3 regions of the Nocardiopsis sp. NPDC055879 genome follow, and region 1 is predicted to be linked to each of the others. Evidence: riboswitches for the same ligand, from Rfam matches in the RefSeq annotation. Region 1 holds a riboswitch; each other region holds the start of a gene.
What was found. Region 1 has a riboswitch for cobalamin ahead of metE (5-methyltetrahydropteroyltriglutamate--homocysteine S-methyltransferase). Riboswitches for the same ligand answer to the same signal wherever they lie in the genome.

Region 1 (5,497 bases):
TGCACCGCCACGGGTGACGCCCCCGAGGGCAACCCGGAGCGCGCCTACAGCAGCCTCTGGTTGGAGTACGCCACGCCCTACGCCGGCAGCGACTCCGTCGAGGGCGCCTCGTCGGACTACCAGGACTCCCTCGCCAACTACACCGGTGGTAGCGACTACTACCCGGAGGAGAACCTGGAGGAGGAGAAGGAGATCGACGGTCTCGGCGATGAGGCGCACCTCATCATCACCGAGAACATCATCCTCGACGACCCCGCCCCCACGGCGATCATGCTGGTCCGTTCGGCCAACATGAACATCGAGATCACCTACCAGGTCTCGGACTTCGAGGGCTCCGACCTGACGATGGTCGACGACGTCGAGGCCCTGCTCACCAACTCCGCCGAAGAGGCGATCGCCCTGCTCGGCGCCGAGTAGGAAATCACCGGCTCCTCCCCGGAAGAAACGACGAGAGGGGGCCGCGGCTTCGTGCCGCGGCCCCCTTTTCGTGCGTTCGGGGTGGGATCAGAGGTCGGCGCGCACCCGGCGGGCCGCCTCCACCATGTTGCGCAGCGCCTGCTCGGTCTCGGTGTAACCGCGCGTCTTCAGACCACAGTCGGGGTTGGCCCACAGGTTCGCGGCGTCCACGTGCGAGACCGCCAGTCGCAGCGAGGCCTCGATCTCCTCGACCGAGGGCACCCGCGGCGAGTGGATGTCGTACACGCCCGGACCGATCCCGCGCTTGTAACCGCGCTCGCCCAGGGCCTCCACGAGCTCCATGCGCGACCGGGCCGCCTCGACGCTGGTGACGTCGGCGTCCAACGCCTCGATCCCGTCGACGATCTGGTTGAACTCCGAGTAGCACATGTGCGTGTGGATGGTCGTGCTCGACGCGACCCCGGAGGTGGCCAGTCGGAACGAGTCGACCGCCCACTTCAGGTACGCCGCCCGCTGTTCCTCGCGCAGCGGAAGCAACTCGCGCAGAGCCGCCTCGTCGACCTGGATGTGCCGGATGCCGGCCCGCTCCAGGTCGGCGACCTCGTCGCGCAGCGCCAGACCCACCTGGCGGGCGGTCTCACCCAGCGGCTGGTCGATACGCACGAACGACCAGGCGAGCATGGTGACCGGACCGGTCAGCATGCCCTTGACCGGCTTGTCGGTGCGCGACTGGGCGTAGGTGATCCACTCCACCGTCATCGGCTCGGGACGCGAGACGTCCCCGAACAGGATCGGCGGGCGCACGCACCGCGAACCGTAGGACTGCACCCACCCGTTCTCGGTGGTGGCGTAGCCCTCCAGCTGTTCGGCGAAGTACTGGACCATGTCGTTGCGCTCGGGTTCGCCGTGCACCAGCACGTCCAGACCGATCTCCTCCTGGAGCGCGATGACCCGGTCGATCTCCGCGCGCAGGAGCGCCTTGTAGTCCTCGGTGGGCAGTTCGCCCCGCCGGTGCGCGGCGCGGGCGCGACGCAGCTCGGCGGTCTGCGGGAAGGAGCCGATGGTGGTCGTGGTCAGCGGTCGCAGGGCGGCCACGTCCCGATCCTGGGGACGCTCGTAGGCGTCCGGGCCGAGGGCGTCCAGGCGGGCGCGCACCCGGGCGTCGGTGAAGGACGCGTCCCGCGGCTCGGACGCGCCCTGGTAGTCGGCGTCGGCTCCCTCGGAGAGCACCCGACCGAGCAGCGCGACCTCCCTGGTCTTCTGCTCGGCGAAGGCCAGGGTGGAGCGCAGCTCGGGCGCCAGTGAGGTCTCGGCGTCCAGGTCGATGGGCACGTGCAGCAGCGAGCAGGAAGTGCTCACCGTGAGCTCGTCGGTCAGGGCCAGGAGGGTGCCCAGTTCGGCGACGGCGGCCGGCAGGTCGGTGCGCCAGACGTTGCGGCCGTCCACCACGCCCGCGACCAGGCGGGTGGAGCCCAGCCCCGAGACGGCGGTGAGGTCGGAGGCACCCTCGGAGTCGGTGACCAGGTCCAGGCCCACGGCCTCGACCGGAGAGTCCTTGAGCACGCGCAGGGCGGCGGCGCCGATGGAACCGAAGTAGGTGGACACCAGGAGCGAGGGACGCTCGGTGAGCGACCCCAGGCGCTGGTAGGCGCGCTCCAGGTGGCCGACGGCGGCGCGACCCTCGTCGGTGGCCAGGATCGGCTCGTCGAGCTGGACCTCGGTGACGCCCGCGGCCGACAGGTCGCTCAGGAGCTTGGCGTAGGCGTCCAGGAGCTGGTCGAGGAGCTCGATGGGCTCCCAGCCCTCGGGAGCGTCCTCGGCGGCCTTGGCCAGCAGCAGGAAGGTCAGCGGACCGACCAGGACCGGGCGGGTCTGGAAACCGGCCTCGGCGGCCTCACGGAACTCGGCGAGGGGCTTGTCGCCGACCAGGCGCGGGCGGGTGCTCGGGGAGAGTTCGGGGACCAGGTAGTGGTAGTTGGTGTCGAACCACTTGGTCATCTCCAGCGGCGGCGCGCCCTGCTCGCCGCGGGCGAGGGCGAAGTAGCGGCGCAGCTGCTCGTCCCGCTCCTCTGCCTGGGCCGGGGAGGTGAAACGGGCGGGCACGAGGTCGAACAGGACCGCTGTGTCCAACACCTGGTCGTAGTAGGAGAAGGTGTTCGACGGGATGTCGTCCACTCCGGCCTCGCGCAGTCGGGCGTAGACGCCCTTGCGCAGGTCGGCGGCGACGGCGTCGAGTTCGGCGGCCGTGGTGTCGCCCTTCCAGTAGGACTCACTGGCGCGCTTGAGTTCGCGGGCGGGGCCGATGCGCGGGTAACCGTGGACCGTGGAGCGCACGGACGGCCCGGAGGCCGCGGGGTTGCTGACCATGAAGCTTCTCTCCCTCGTCGAAAGCCGGGTACCGGCCACGAGAGCGGGGCGAGGAGCGCGGCACGACGAGGGGCTCACCCGGGGCGCACGTGCCTGACGACCTCGGCCCTCCCTCGGGGCGCGGGACCACCGGCGGCACAGGCGCACCACCGGGTGGAGGCAGGTCTTCGGACTCGTGGGCGTTTCCGACGTCGTGCGCCGGTCGTCCTAATGATCACCGCTTCCCGGTTTTCCGACTTTTCCGGTCGGATCACCAGTGCTTATGGCGACGCTCGTTCCCACATACCGCTGCGGGGCAGTCCCGGATTCGCACCGGGTTCCCTCTTTCGACACACTCCGACCGACCGGAGCGGGCTCCGGGAGTCGATGGTGGGAGTGTGTACCTTCCACGCCTGCAAGTATAGGGAGCACCCCCTTCGCCCCTGCACCCGGCGTGACCCCTTGGCCCGGAGCACACCAGCGAACCCATTTCGTGTGCCCGGCATCACACCCGATACCAGCGTTACGCGAAAGACCCCCGTCCTTTCGCGAACGTTCGTCTGACGATGAGCGTGGAGAGCCCCCAGGTGAAGCAGCAAGACGGTCCCAGCATGGCCCCCGACCGCCCCGTTCTCACGGCAGCGATCGCGATGGTCGTCCTCTTGGGACTGGTGCTGTCGGCGACACGACCACCGGGCCTGCCCGAGGACGGAGTCATCGAGAGCATCACACGGAACGTGGCGGTGGACACCGACGACGACCTTCCGGCGGAAGGTTCCGAGGAGGGGACGACCGTGGTGGACACGGCCGCGCTCCCCGGCACCGAGGAGGCCTCGGTCGACTACGAGGGCGACAGTGAGGTGGCCGTCGCCTACCCGGCCATCCCCAACGCCGACCCCCTCACCGACTTCCTGGACCGCACCCTGACCGACCAGGTGCACGCCTTCGACGCCGCCAACCCCGGTGCGGCCTCCTTCGAGGGCGAGTGGCGGTTGACCGCCGCCGGTGACGGGGTCGTGGGCGTGCGGATCACCACCACCGAGACCGACTCGGAGGAGACCCGCGTCGGTCACAGCACCTACTGGTACGAGACCGACGACGGCTCGGTGCACGGTTCCAGCGGCCTGCTCGCCGGACAGGACGAGCTGGCCGCGCTCAACGACCGCGTACTCGAAGAGGTCCCGGACACCGTGGCGGCGGTGTCCCTGTACCCGATCAGCGGCCTTTACGACTCCCTCGCGTTCAGCCCCGAGGGCGACCTGATCGTGGAGTTCGACGATGGACAGGTCGCGCCCACCTCCGAGGGTCGCGTCGGCGTCGTGATCGAACGCGACGAGGCCGAGGAACTGCTGTCGGAGTTCGGGGTGCGGGCGCGCGACGCCGCGACCAAGGGCGTCGAGGAGTTCACCGTGGCCGCGGCCCCCGAGGCGGAGAAGGATGGCACCGGCGTCGCCTCCCCCGGTGAGATCTCCCCCGTCGACGACGGGATCGACTGCACCGACCCCGAGACGCGCTGCGTGGCGCTGACCTACGACGACGGCCCCGGCGGCCGGACCTCGGAGCTGCTGGACACACTCGCCGAGCACGACGCCAAGGCGACCTTCTTCGTCACCGGCCACCCGGTGATGGAGGACCCGTTCACGGTGCGCCGCACCTACGCGGAGGGCCACGAACTGGCCAACCACACCCTGGCCCACCCCGACCTGGCCACGCTCGGCGCCGGAGGCGTGCGCGCGGACCTGGACCCGGTCCAGGCGCTGGTGTACCGGGAGACCGGATACACGATGGACCTGATGCGTCCGCCCTACGGTTCCACCAACGACACCGTCGCCCAGGTCACCGAGGAGATGGGCATGGCCCAGATCCTGTGGAGCGTGGACACCAACGACTGGAAGGACCGCAAGGCCGGTGTGGTCGCCGACCGGGCCGTGGACGGCGCCTCGGACGGGGCGATCATCCTGATGCACGACATCCACGACACCACCATCGACGCGTCCCGCGAGATCGTCCGTGAGCTGGACGAGCAGGGCTACACCATGGTGACGGTCTCGCAGTTGCTCGGCACCCCGGAGCCGGGTCGCAGCTACGTCGACGGGGTTCCGGAGGAGCCCGAGGACGAGGAGTCCGAGGGGGCCCAGGGGGCCGCCGAGGACGGCTGACGGGGATCCTGGGATTACCGGGCCCGGGGCGCTGTCCACATGTGGACAGCGCCCCGGGCCCGGCGTTCTTCTCCCCTATGTTGCTCCCATCAGGTGCGGGAGCATCCGCTTTCAGGGAGAGGGAGCCGGGTTTGTCGTCGAGCGAGAACGCACCGGGACACACCACCGCCCGACGTCGTGGGAGCGGTGGGGGACGGCTCTGGCCCGGATCCCTGATGGTCGCCCTGGCCCTCCCCCTCGCCGCGTGTACGCAGGACCCGGCGGGCGGCGGCGACCCCGAGTCGATCGGAGTCCTGTCCGCGGAGATCGGTGACGGCGTCCGGGAACGGACGACCGGCGCGGAGGGGTACGAGGATCACCACCACGTCCCGGAGGCCGAGGTCGCGGTCTCCCTCCCCGAGTTCGCGAACGCCGAGCCCTTCACCGAGACCCTCGCGGCCCGAGCCGACGACGAGGTCCAGGACTTTCGCGCGGGAACCCGCGACCCGGTGAGCCTGGACATCGACTGGGAGCTGGTGGCCGCCGCCGACGGAGTGCTCGGGGTGCGACTCCTGCGCACCGAGGAGGACATGCAC
Region 2 (5,497 bases), on a different contig from region 1:
GGCCACGCCCTCCACGGGTGGACTCGAAGCGATGTTCGCCGGCACCGGTGGCCAGCCCGTTCCACAGGGCAGCGCCATGGAACAGTTGCGCGCGATGCGTCGCTCGCTGGCCCAACAGCGCGGCGACCACCTCGCCGGCCCCTCGGGCGAGAACGCCCCTCCCGGAGCGATCGACGCCAACGGTTTCCCCTCGGGGGGACAGGCGGTGAACGGCAACGGGGTCTACCCGGGCGCCGGTCAGAACGGGCAGGCCGGGTACGTCGGCCCCCACACGGGCGCCCATCCGGCGCCGCGTGGAGCGGACGGAGGGTACGGGCTGCCGGCCAGACCCGGACCCGCCCAGGCGGCCGGAGGCGGTCCACAGGGCTTCGCCGGAACGGGCCCACAACAGGCCTTCTCCAATACGGGACCACAGCCCGCCTTCGGGGCGGGCACCGGTCCACAGGCCTCGTTCGCGCCCGACCCGCAACAGGCTCCACCCCATAGAAACCCTCCCGCCCCCGACCCCAGGTTCGGTGGCGGACACGGCGAGGAGCAGGGGTTCGGAGGTGGGGCGGACACAAACCCTACCTATGGGACCAGTACGGCAACTGACACCGCGCACAGCGGTGGCGCCGCGCCCCGTTTCGGGGAACGGCGACCTACTGGTCCCGAGTACGACGGCCGATTCGGCCCCGGCGGTTACCAGGAATCCACTCACAGTCCTGGATATGCCCAACAGACGGGGCTCGGCGCGCATACCGTTGATGATGCGGTGCACATCGCGCACAAGGAAGGGAACGACTTCGCGGAGTCGATCGCACGCGAGGCGCCGGTCCTTTGGGTGGAGGCCGTCCTCGCCCGCAGGCCCCGGATGCCCTCGGACCTGGAGGCTCGTCTGCTCCAGGGATCCTCGCTCCCGATCGACCACCTGCTGCGCGACGAGGTCCGAGATGGACTGCGCCAGGGGTTCTGGCAGGCCTTGGAGCGTGCCAGGCCCTGATCGGTGGGTGGGGAGAGCGAGTTGGGATGGGGCGATGCGGTTGACCCACGTGACGACGGCAGAACTCGACCGGTTGGAATTCCACGCCGTCCGATCCGGTGAACACGGCCGGACCGCCGCCCGACTACTGGACCTGGCCAACAGCGTCGACGCCGGTAGCGAGGTCACGCGGGCGGAGCTGTTCGTACGCGCCGGAGAACAGTGGGAGATCGCCCAGGAGTTCGAACGCGCCTGTTCCGCCTATCAGCGGGCCATAGACGATGGTGGCCCCACCGTGGTCGACGCGCACGCCCTCAGCGCCGGCGCCCTGTTGCAACTGGACGAGCGGCAGCAGGCCGAGGGGCACCTCAAGCGGCTGGAGACCGGTGAACCGGTCGGATTGCCCACCCACATCCACGTCACCGAGGCGTTGTACGCCCACGACGACCTGGAGGGCGCCGAACGGTGGGCCACCGTGGGCGCCCGACGACACGCCGGGCGCCCACAAAGTCCGTGCGATCGGGATCTGTTCCTCGAACTCCTGCGGATCCGATTTCGGATCAGGGCCGACCTCGGGCTGGCGGAGGATGATCTGGACCTCCTTCTCGACCAGGAGTGACCGCGCGATCCGACGAGATCGTAGGCGATCGGAGCGGGCGGCCTCCGGTTCGGTCGTCCCGCGCGTGTCCCGTGGTGGCGGGTTTCGGGGTGGGGCGGCGGCGCGGGTCGAGCACCGACAGACCGGGATCGGCCGGCCGCGAGTGAGGTTTCCTACCCTGCCCAGAGGTGCCGTGGCGGACACCCGGGCGAGGTGCCGGGTGCGTTCGTCCCGGGAACGTCCTAGGCTGTGACGCGCCCCCTTCGGGGACCCCTCCCGATACCGTCGCGCAGCCCCGTTCCGGCGCTTTCATACCACGCCCGGGAGGCGTGTTCGACGATCGTCGAAGAATCTGAGAAATCAGCGACACGCCATCATCTTGCGGTGTTCCAAGCCGCCATCCCCTAGATGTAGTATCTGTCCCGCTGGTGGTTCACCGGGCTCGCAAGGGGCCGGTGACGCGAGAGGGAACCCGGTGCGAGTCCGGGACTGCCCCGCAGCGGTGAGTGGGAACGAAGGTCGTCACGCGCACCGGGAACCCCCGAAAGGTCCCGGGAAGCGACGGCTCGGTAGGGCGCCCACGAGTCCGAAAACCTGCCATCGGCACACACCCCCAGGTGTGTACAACGTCGGGGCTTCGAGGGAGAGTCGCCGCGACCCGACGATGGATCGCACGCATCCGGTGCGGCGATCCATCGTTGTGAGCCGCACGCTTGTCACTTGTGCCCCCGCACCCCCACCGGGACTCTTTTACCGAGGTTGGAGCCGCTGTATGACCCTTGACGTCGAGGCCGTGCCCGCATCCGTTCGGCCCGGACCGAACAACGAGGGCGGTCGTCCCGCCGCCGTCGACCGGATCGAGCATGTCGTGGCCGAGGCCTGTGCACGGCTCTCCGGCGTTTCGGCGGAGAAGGTCCTGACCGAGGCGCGTCGCGGGTTCTACCCGGGCATCGCCGACGCCGAGGTCGAGCTCGGCGTCGTCATGGCCGCCCGCAGCTTCGTCGAGGTCGACCCGAACTACTCCTACGTGGCCGCTCGCCTGCTGCTGGACAAGCTCCGCACCGAGGCCCTGAGCTTCATCGGCGGCGCTCCCGAGACCGCCACCCAGGCCGACATGGCCGAGGGCTACGCGGGCTACCTGGCCGCCTACGTCGGTCGTGGCATCGACCTCGGGCAGCTCGACCCCGCCCTCGCCCGGTTCGACCTGGGGCGTCTGGGCAAGGCCCTGCACCCCGAGCGCGACGAGCAGTTCACCTTCCTCGGCATCCAGACCCTGTACGACCGCTACTTCCTGCACAGCGACGAGGTCCGCTACGAGCTGCCGCAGGCGTTCTTCATGCGCGTCGCGATGGGTCTGGCCCTCAACGAGGACGACCGTGAGGCCCGCGCGATCGAGTTCTACGAGCTGCTGAGCTCGTTCGACTTCATGGCCTCCACGCCCACCCTGTTCAACGCGGGCACGGTGCGCGCGCAGCTGTCGTCCTGCTTCCTGACCACGGTCGGCGACGACCTGCAGGACATCTTCCACGGCATCAGCAACAACGCCATGCTGTCCAAGTACTCGGGCGGTCTGGGCAACGACTGGACCCCGGTCCGCGGCCTGGGTTCCCACATCAAGGGCACCAACGGCAAGAGCCAGGGCGTCGTCCCGTTCCTGAAGATCGCCAACGACACCGCGGTCGCGGTCAACCAGGGCGGCAAGCGCAAGGGCGCGGTCTGCGCCTACCTGGAGACCTGGCACATCGACATCGAGGAATTCCTCGACCTTCGCAAGAACACCGGTGACGAGCGCCGCCGCACCCACGACATGAACACCGCGAACTGGGTTCCGGACCTGTTCATGCAGCGTGTGGAGGAGCAGGGCACCTGGACCCTGTTCTCGCCGGACGAGGTCCCGGACCTGCACGACAAGTACGGCAAGGACTTCGTCGAGGCCTACGAGAAGTACGAGGCCGAGGCCGAGGCCGGTCGTATCAAGGTCTCCAAGAAGATGCCCGCCGTGGACCTGTGGCGCCGCATGCTCACCATGCTGTTCGAGACCGGCCACCCGTGGATCACCTTCAAGGACCCGTCCAACCTGCGTTCGCCGCAGCAGCACAACGGCGTGGTGCACTCCTCCAACCTGTGCACCGAGATCACGCTGAACACGAACAAGGACGAGGTCGCGGTCTGCAACCTCGGTTCGGTGAACCTGCCCCAGCACGTGGGCCCGGACGGCGTCGACGTCGAGCGTCTGCGTCGTACCGTCCGCACCGCCGTGCGCATGCTCGACAACGTCATCGACGTGAACTTCTACACGATCCCCGAGGCGCGTCGCGCGAACATGCGTCACCGCCCCGTGGGTCTGGGTCTCATGGGCTTCCAGGACGCCCTGTTCAAGATCCGCACGCCCTTCGCCTCCGAGGGCGCGGTGAACTTCGCCGACGAGAGCATGGAGCTGATCAGCTACTACGCCATCGAGGCCTCCATGGAGCTGGCCGCCGAGCGCGGCTCCTACGAGAGCTTCGACGGTTCGCTGTGGAGCCGCGGCATCCTGCCGATCGACTCCCTGAGGCTGCTGGCCGACTCCCGCGACGGTGCCCTGGAGATGGACCGCGGCGAGACCCTGGACTGGGACTCACTGCGCGAGCGCGTCAAGACCACCGGGATGCGCAACTCCAACGTCATGGCGATCGCGCCCACCGCGACCATCGCCAACATCACCGGTGTGAACCAGTCGATCGAGCCGGTCTACCGGAACCTGTTCGTCAAGTCGAACATGTCCGGTGACTTCACCGTCGTCAACGACTACCTGGTCCGCGACCTCAAGGAGCGGGGCCTGTGGGACGACGAGATGGTGTCCGCGCTGAAGATGCACGACGGCAGCCTCGGTGAGATCGACCGGGTCCCGGACGACCTCAAGGCGCTGTACGCCACCGCGTTCGAGGTCGACCCGACCTGGCTGGTGGACGCGGGTTCGCGCCGTCAGAAGTGGATCGACCAGGCCCAGTCGCTGAACCTGTACATGGCCGCGCCCAGTGGTAAGAAGCTGGACACCCTGTACCGTCGCGCTTGGCGCTCCGGGCTCAAGACCACGTACTACCTGCGTTCGCAGAGCGCCACCCACGTGGAGAAGAGCACGCTGAAGGGCACCGACGGCCGCCTGAACGCCGTGTCGGCCACCCCGACGCCGGCCGCCGCGCCGAGCCCCGTCGCGACCCCGAGCCCGAGCCCGAGCCCGGCCGCGACCCCGAGTCCGGCAGCGAGCCCCCGCCCGGCCCCGGCCCCGGTCACCGAGCCCACGGAGCCCGAGGACGAGTTCGAGATCATCGAGGACCAGGCGTGCAGCATCGATGACCCCGAGTGCGAGGCCTGCCAGTAGGAACGCCCGGGGCCGGCGGGCGACCCCCGCCGGCCCCTCCTCGCCCCTCCACTCCCGTAGACGACCCGGTACGACCGGAGAACGGAACACGAGCATGACCGCGGTTTCCGAGAACAACGCCGCCTCCACCGGTCTCGGTGAGATCCAGCGTGACGCCGAGCGCGTGAACGTCGACGACAAGGCGATGATCAACGCCCGCGCCGACGTGAACCAGCTGCTGCCCCTCAAGTACACGTGGGCGTGGGAGAAGTACCTGTCGGGGTGCAACAACCACTGGATGCCCACCGAGGTCGCCATGCAGGCCGACATCGCGCTGTGGAAGTCCAAGGACGGGCTGACCGACGACGAGCGCCTCATGCTCAAGCGCAACCTCGGTTTCTTCGCCACCGCGGAGTCCCTGGTCGCCAACAACATCGTCCTGGCCGTGTACCGCCAACTGACCAACCCGGAGTGCCGCCAGTACCTGCTGCGCCAGGCCTTCGAGGAGGCCGTGCACACCCACACCTTCCAGTACATCTGCGAGAGCCTGGGCCTGGACGAGGGCGAGCTCTTCAACATGTACCGCGAGGTCCCGTCC
Region 3 (5,497 bases), on a different contig from region 1:
GTTCGTTCCTCGGAAACTCGCAGGTGGAGCGGGGCGAGGGCGGCGAGCATCTTCGGAGCGGGTGCGTGGCCGGAGGTGACCAGACGTTCGGCGAGCACACCGGTGACCAGGCCGGGGTCGTCGACGGGGCCGGTGAAGCGAACCCGCAGGAGCGACCCGTCGCGAGTGCGCAGCCGGACCTCCTCGGCCGAGTACACGGCGGTGAGCAGGGCGCCGGGGCGGTGCGCGAACACCGTCTCGGACCACAGGCGTTCGTCGGCGGGCAACGCCTCTTCGGCGATGGTGAGGACGTCGGCCGCCGCGGCGAGTCGGTGGTCCATCTCGGCGTCGGAGCAGACGAGGACACCACCGGATTTCGGCGCCGGGCTGCGATACACGGCGAGACCGTCGTCGGTGGGCCGTACCCGGACCCAGAGGGAGGTCGGCTCCGGGCTCTGGACCTCGGGCTTCGGTGGTGCCATGAGGCGGGGCCGGCCGGGCGGGGGAGTGGCGCCCATGAGGCGGTAGGCCTCGGCGCGGATGAGGTCGAGGGCCCGACCCGGGGCGGAACTCACCCAGGTGAGGGCGGTCTCGTGGGTGAGTTCGCGTAGTTTCTCGGCCTGCTCGAACTGGGGCACGAGGGTGGCGTGGGGATCGAGCGGGTGGGCGACCTCGTAGAGCCGTCCCAGGGCGGAGTCCGGGTCGACGGAGTCCCGGCCGTCGGAGCTGAGGAGGACGGGCCGGCCGAGGGCGGCGGCGTAGACGCTCACGGATCCGTGGTCGGAGAGCACGAGGTCGGCGGCGATGACGGCGGCCCGCCAGCCCTCGTGGGGTGGGATCAGGAGGAGGCCGGAACGGAGGGCCTCGTCCTGCCAGATTCTGATCTGGCGCGGCCCGTGGGAGGACCAGACGTTCGGGTGCAGGACGAGCGCGACCCGGTAGTGGTCGTAGGGAAGCCGGGCGAGCAATTCGGTGATGACGCCCGGGTGGCTTCCGTAGAGGGATTCGTCGTTCCAAGTGGAATTGACGGTGATGAGTTTCTGGCCGTGGCGTAGGCCGAGGGCCTTTCGGTAGGTGAGTCGGTGGGGCACTCCGGCGAGCAGCCGGTCGTAGCAGGGATCACCGGAGAGGAAGGCGAGCGGGAGCGCGTCGGGGCAGCCTTGGGCGAGGCGGTCGAACTGTTCGCCGTGCGAGAGGGCGATGGAGCTGGGGACCAGCCGTCCCTGGTGTTTGAGGGTGTCGTCGGAGAGCCCGAAGACCTCCTGACTTCTGACTCCTGACTCCTGACTCCTGACTCCTGACTCCTGACTCCTGCGACCATTTTTTATTATAACCGTTGCCATGGGGAATGCGCAGGATTTTTGTTTTTAATTCATGAAGGTCGTCCCCGAGGCTCGCGGTGATCGCGAGATCGAATTCCGTTTCCTTCGCCTTTTCCCAGGAGATGTGCCGGATCTGCGTTTCTCGGAGGTATTCGTCGAGACCGTTGGCGAAGACACCGCCGGTGGTCCGGGTGCAGTAGAGCTGCACGCGCGGGTCGTACAGGGCCGGAAGCACGTCGGCGATGCGGGTGGCGGCGGTGAGGCTGTGGATCACCAGGAGAACGTGCAGGTCGGCGCGGGCGGTGCGCCACGCGGGGGTGAGGGCGAGGGGTCTGCCGGCGGGGGTGTCGTCCTTGGCGGTCACAAGTCGCAGAGCCTACCGGGCGCGAGTGGGGTGACACCAAGTACCGGGTCGAGGGGTCTGGATTTATTAGGACGTCCAACTATATGGTGGCCCCACCGCGGAGCGGGGAAGCCGGTGCGAGTCCGGCGCGGTCCCGCCACTGTGACCGGGGGAACTCCTCGGAAGTCAGGTCACCGCCCGCGGCCAAGGAACCGTGTGATCCACGAGGATGGAGCGAACACGTATGGTCAGCGAGCTGACGCATTTCGTGCAGGGCGAGAAGGTCCACGGCCGGTCGGGCGTCTTCGGCGACGTCTACGATCCCAACACCGGAAGGGTCCAGGCGCGGGTGCCGCTCGCGGACCGGACCGAGACCGAGCAGATCATCACCGACGCCGAGCGGGCACAGGTCGAATGGGGTTCCTGGAGCCCGCAGCGCAGGGCCCGGGTCCTGCTCCGCTTCCTGCAACTGGTCGAGGACGAGCGGGCGAACATCGCCAAGGCCCTGTCCGCCGAACACGGCAAGACCATCGCCGACGCCCACGGTGACCTGCAACGGGGCCTGGAAGTGGTGGAGTTCGCCGCCGGCATTCCGCACCTGTCCAAGGGCGAGTTCACCGACAACGCCGGCACCGGCATCGACGTGCACTCCCTGCGCCAACCCCTGGGCGTGGTCGCGGGCATCACCCCGTTCAACTTCCCCGCCATGATCCCGCTGTGGAAGGCCGCGCCCGCGCTGGCCTGCGGTAACGCCTTCGTGCTCAAACCGTCCGAGCGCGACCCCTCCGTGCCGTTGATGTTGGCGGAACTGTTCGTCGAGGCCGGGCTGCCCCCGGGTGTGTTCAACGTGGTCAACGGTGGCAAGGAGGCCGTGGACACCCTGCTCACCGACCCGCGGATCGCCGCCGTCGGGTTCGTGGGCTCCACCCCCATCGCGCAATACGTGTACTCCACGGCCACCGCCCACGGTAAGCGCGCCCAGTGCTTCGGCGGCGCCAAGAACCACATGATCGTCATGCCCGACGCCGACCTGGACCAGGTCACGGATGCCCTGATCGGAGCCGGATACGGGTCGGCCGGTGAACGCTGCATGGCGATCTCCGTCGCGGTCCCGGTGGGTGAGGAGACCGCCGACGCGCTGGTCGCCAAGCTCAAGGACCGCATCGCGGGGCTCCGGGTGGGTGCCTCCGACGACCCCGACGCGGACTTCGGCCCGTTGGTCTCGCGGGAAGCCCTCCAACGGGTCGACGAATACGTCGCGTTGGGCGTGGAGGAGGGTGCCGACCTGGTCGTGGACGGTCGCGGCCACACCGTGCCCGGCCACGAGGAGGGCTTCTTCGCCGGTCCGTCGCTGTTCGACCGGGTCACCCCCGACATGCGGATCCACCAGGAGGAGATCTTCGGACCCGTGCTGTCGGTGGTGCGCGCCGCCGACTACGAGGAGGCCCTGCGTCTGCCCAGCGAACACGAGTACGGCAACGGAGTCGCCATCTTCACCCGTGACGGGGACACCGCTCGTGACTTCTCGCACCGGGTGAACACCGGAATGGTCGGCGTGAACGTGCCCATCCCGGTGCCGATCGCCTACCACACCTTCGGTGGCTGGAAGCGGTCCGGCTTCGGCGACCTCAACCAGCACGGACCGGACTCGATCCGTTTCTACACCCGGACCAAGACGGTCACCTCGCGTTGGCCCTCCGGGGTCAAGGAGGGCGCGGAGTTCACGATTCCGGTCGTGCGATGAACGCCGCCCTCACCGACGAACAGCGCGCCCTCACCGAGACCGCCCGCGCGTTCGCCGACGAACACCTCGCACCGCACGCCGTCGAGTGGGACCAGGCCAGGCACTTTCCCGTCGACGTGCTCCGCAAGGCCGCCGAACTCGGTATGGGCGGTCTCTACGTCTCCGAGGAGTTCGGGGGCACCGGCTTGACCAGGATGGACGGTGTCCTCGCCTTCGAGGCGCTGGCCACCGGCTGTCCGTCCGTGGCCGGGTACCTGTCGATCCACAACATGGTCGCCTGGATGATCGACCGCTACGGCGACGACGCCCAGCGCGTCCGGTGGCTGCCGAACCTGTGCACCATGCAGGCCCTGGGCAGCTACTGCCTGACCGAACCCGAAGCCGGTTCCGACGCCGCGTCCCTCACCACCCGGGCGGTCCGCGACGGCGACCACTACGTTCTGTCCGGCACCAAACAGTTCATCTCCGGGGCGGGCGCCTCCGAGGTGTACGTGGTCATGGCCCGCACCGGCGGCGACGGGGCCACCGGCGTCTCCGCGTTCATCGTGCACCGCGACGACCCCGGGCTGTCCTTCGGGGCCGACGAGGCGAAGATGGGCTGGAACGCCCAACCCACCCGACAGGTCCTCTTGGACGGGGTTCGCCTGCCCGCCGACCGGAGGTTGGGCGCGGAGGGCGACGGGTTCCGTATCGCCATGAACGGCCTCAACGGCGGCCGTCTCGGCATCGCCGCCTGCTCACTGGGCGGCGCCCGGCGAGCCCTGGAGGACACCGTGTCCTATCTGGGTGACCGTGAGGCCTTCGGGGTCCCCCTCATCAACGCCCAGGCGCTGCGTTTCCGGTTGGCGGAGATGGCCACCGAACTGGAGGCCGCGCGCTCCCTACTGTGGCGGGCCGCCGCGGCCCTGGACGCCGGTGACGCCGACGCCGCGCACCTGTGCGCCATGGCCAAGCGGTTCGCCACGGAGGCCGGCTACACCGTCGCCGACCACGCCCTCCAATTGCACGGGGGGTACGGCTACCTCGCCGAATACGGAATTGAGAAGATCGTGCGCGACCTGAGGGTGCACCGAATCCTGGAAGGAACCAACGAGATCATGAGCCTGATCATCGCTCGCGGACTGACCGGGGCCGCCTGATGTCCAACGCCATTGAAGACACGGTGCTCCTGCGCGTCGACAAGGGGCTGGCCCACGCCACCCTCAACCGGCCACGCGCCATCAACGCCCTCGACCACGACATGGTCCGGACGCTCGCCGACACACTCGACTCCTGGGAGAAGGACGAGTCCGTCTCCGTGGTGCTCGTCGACGGCGCCGGCGACCGCGGCCTGTGCGCGGGCGGCGACATCCGCGCCATCCGCTCCAGTGCCATCGACGGCGACGACGGAGCCGCCCGCTTCTGGCGGGACGAGTACCACCTCAACGCCCATATCGCCCGCTACACCAAGCCCTACGTCGCCTTCATGGACGGCGTCGTCATGGGCGGCGGTGTCGGGGTGTCCGCGCATGGCGGAGTCCGTGTGGTCACCGAGCGCTCCAAGGTGGGCATGCCGGAGACCACCATCGGGTTCGTCCCGGACGTGGGCGGCACCTTCCTGTTGTCGCGGGCGCCGGGGGAGACCGGTACCCACCTGGCGCTGACCGGCACGCCGATCGGGGCCGCCGACGCCCTGTACGTCGGCCTGGCCGACCACTTCGTGCCCTCCGAACGGCTGCCCGAGCTGACCGCCGCGCTCGCCGGCCCGGACTCACAGAGCGCGGTCACCGAGGCGGTGGGTCGGTTCGCGGAGATCGCCCCGGCGGGCACCCTCGCCGACCGCCGCTCGTGGATCGACTCCTGCTACTCCGCCGACACCGCCGAGGAGATCGTCGAACGGCTGCGCGCCCACGGGGACCCCGAGGCGGCCAAGGCGGCCGACACCATCGAGGGCAAGTCGCCGACCTCGGTGAAGACCACCCTGTCCGCGCTGCGCCGCGCCCGGGCCCTGGGCTCGCTGGAGGAGGTCCTGGAACAGGAGTACCGGGTCTCCTGCGCCACGCTGACCTGGCCGGACCTGGTGGAGGGCATCCGGGCGCAGGTCATCGACAAGGACCGTTCGCCGAAGTG

Region 2: it holds a riboswitch for cobalamin, as region 1 does, so the genes downstream of both, ACWGKS_RS15685 (ribonucleoside-diphosphate reductase subunit alpha) here and metE (5-methyltetrahydropteroyltriglutamate--homocysteine S-methyltransferase) in region 1, are expected to answer to the same signal.
Region 3: it holds a riboswitch for cobalamin, as region 1 does, so the genes downstream of both, ACWGKS_RS21650 (CoA-acylating methylmalonate-semialdehyde dehydrogenase) here and metE (5-methyltetrahydropteroyltriglutamate--homocysteine S-methyltransferase) in region 1, are expected to answer to the same signal.

Annotation. Positions count from the first base shown of each region.
Region 1 covers NZ_JBSHCT010000001.1:410,565-416,061, reverse strand. The annotation lists gene ACWGKS_RS01720 (DUF3558 domain-containing protein) at 1-417, shown strand, start outside; gene metE (5-methyltetrahydropteroyltriglutamate--homocysteine S-methyltransferase) at 505-2,784, opposite strand; cobalamin riboswitch at 2,926-3,148, opposite strand; gene ACWGKS_RS01710 (polysaccharide deacetylase family protein) at 3,330-4,922, shown strand; gene ACWGKS_RS01705 (polysaccharide deacetylase family protein) at 5,138-5,497, shown strand, end outside.
Region 2 covers NZ_JBSHCT010000012.1:3,047-8,543, reverse strand. The annotation lists gene ACWGKS_RS15695 (NYN domain-containing protein) at 1-982, shown strand, start outside; gene ACWGKS_RS15690 (hypothetical protein) at 1,017-1,580, shown strand; cobalamin riboswitch at 1,969-2,175, shown strand; gene ACWGKS_RS15685 (ribonucleoside-diphosphate reductase subunit alpha) at 2,332-4,920, shown strand; gene ACWGKS_RS15680 (ribonucleotide-diphosphate reductase subunit beta) at 5,015-5,497, shown strand, end outside.
Region 3 covers NZ_JBSHCT010000018.1:129,129-134,625, forward strand. The annotation lists gene ACWGKS_RS21645 (hypothetical protein) at 1-1,322, opposite strand, end outside; adenosylcobalamin (AdoCbl) riboswitch at 1,741-1,891, shown strand; gene ACWGKS_RS21650 (CoA-acylating methylmalonate-semialdehyde dehydrogenase) at 1,889-3,388, shown strand; gene ACWGKS_RS21655 (acyl-CoA dehydrogenase family protein) at 3,385-4,527, shown strand; gene ACWGKS_RS21660 (enoyl-CoA hydratase/isomerase family protein) at 4,527-5,497, shown strand, end outside.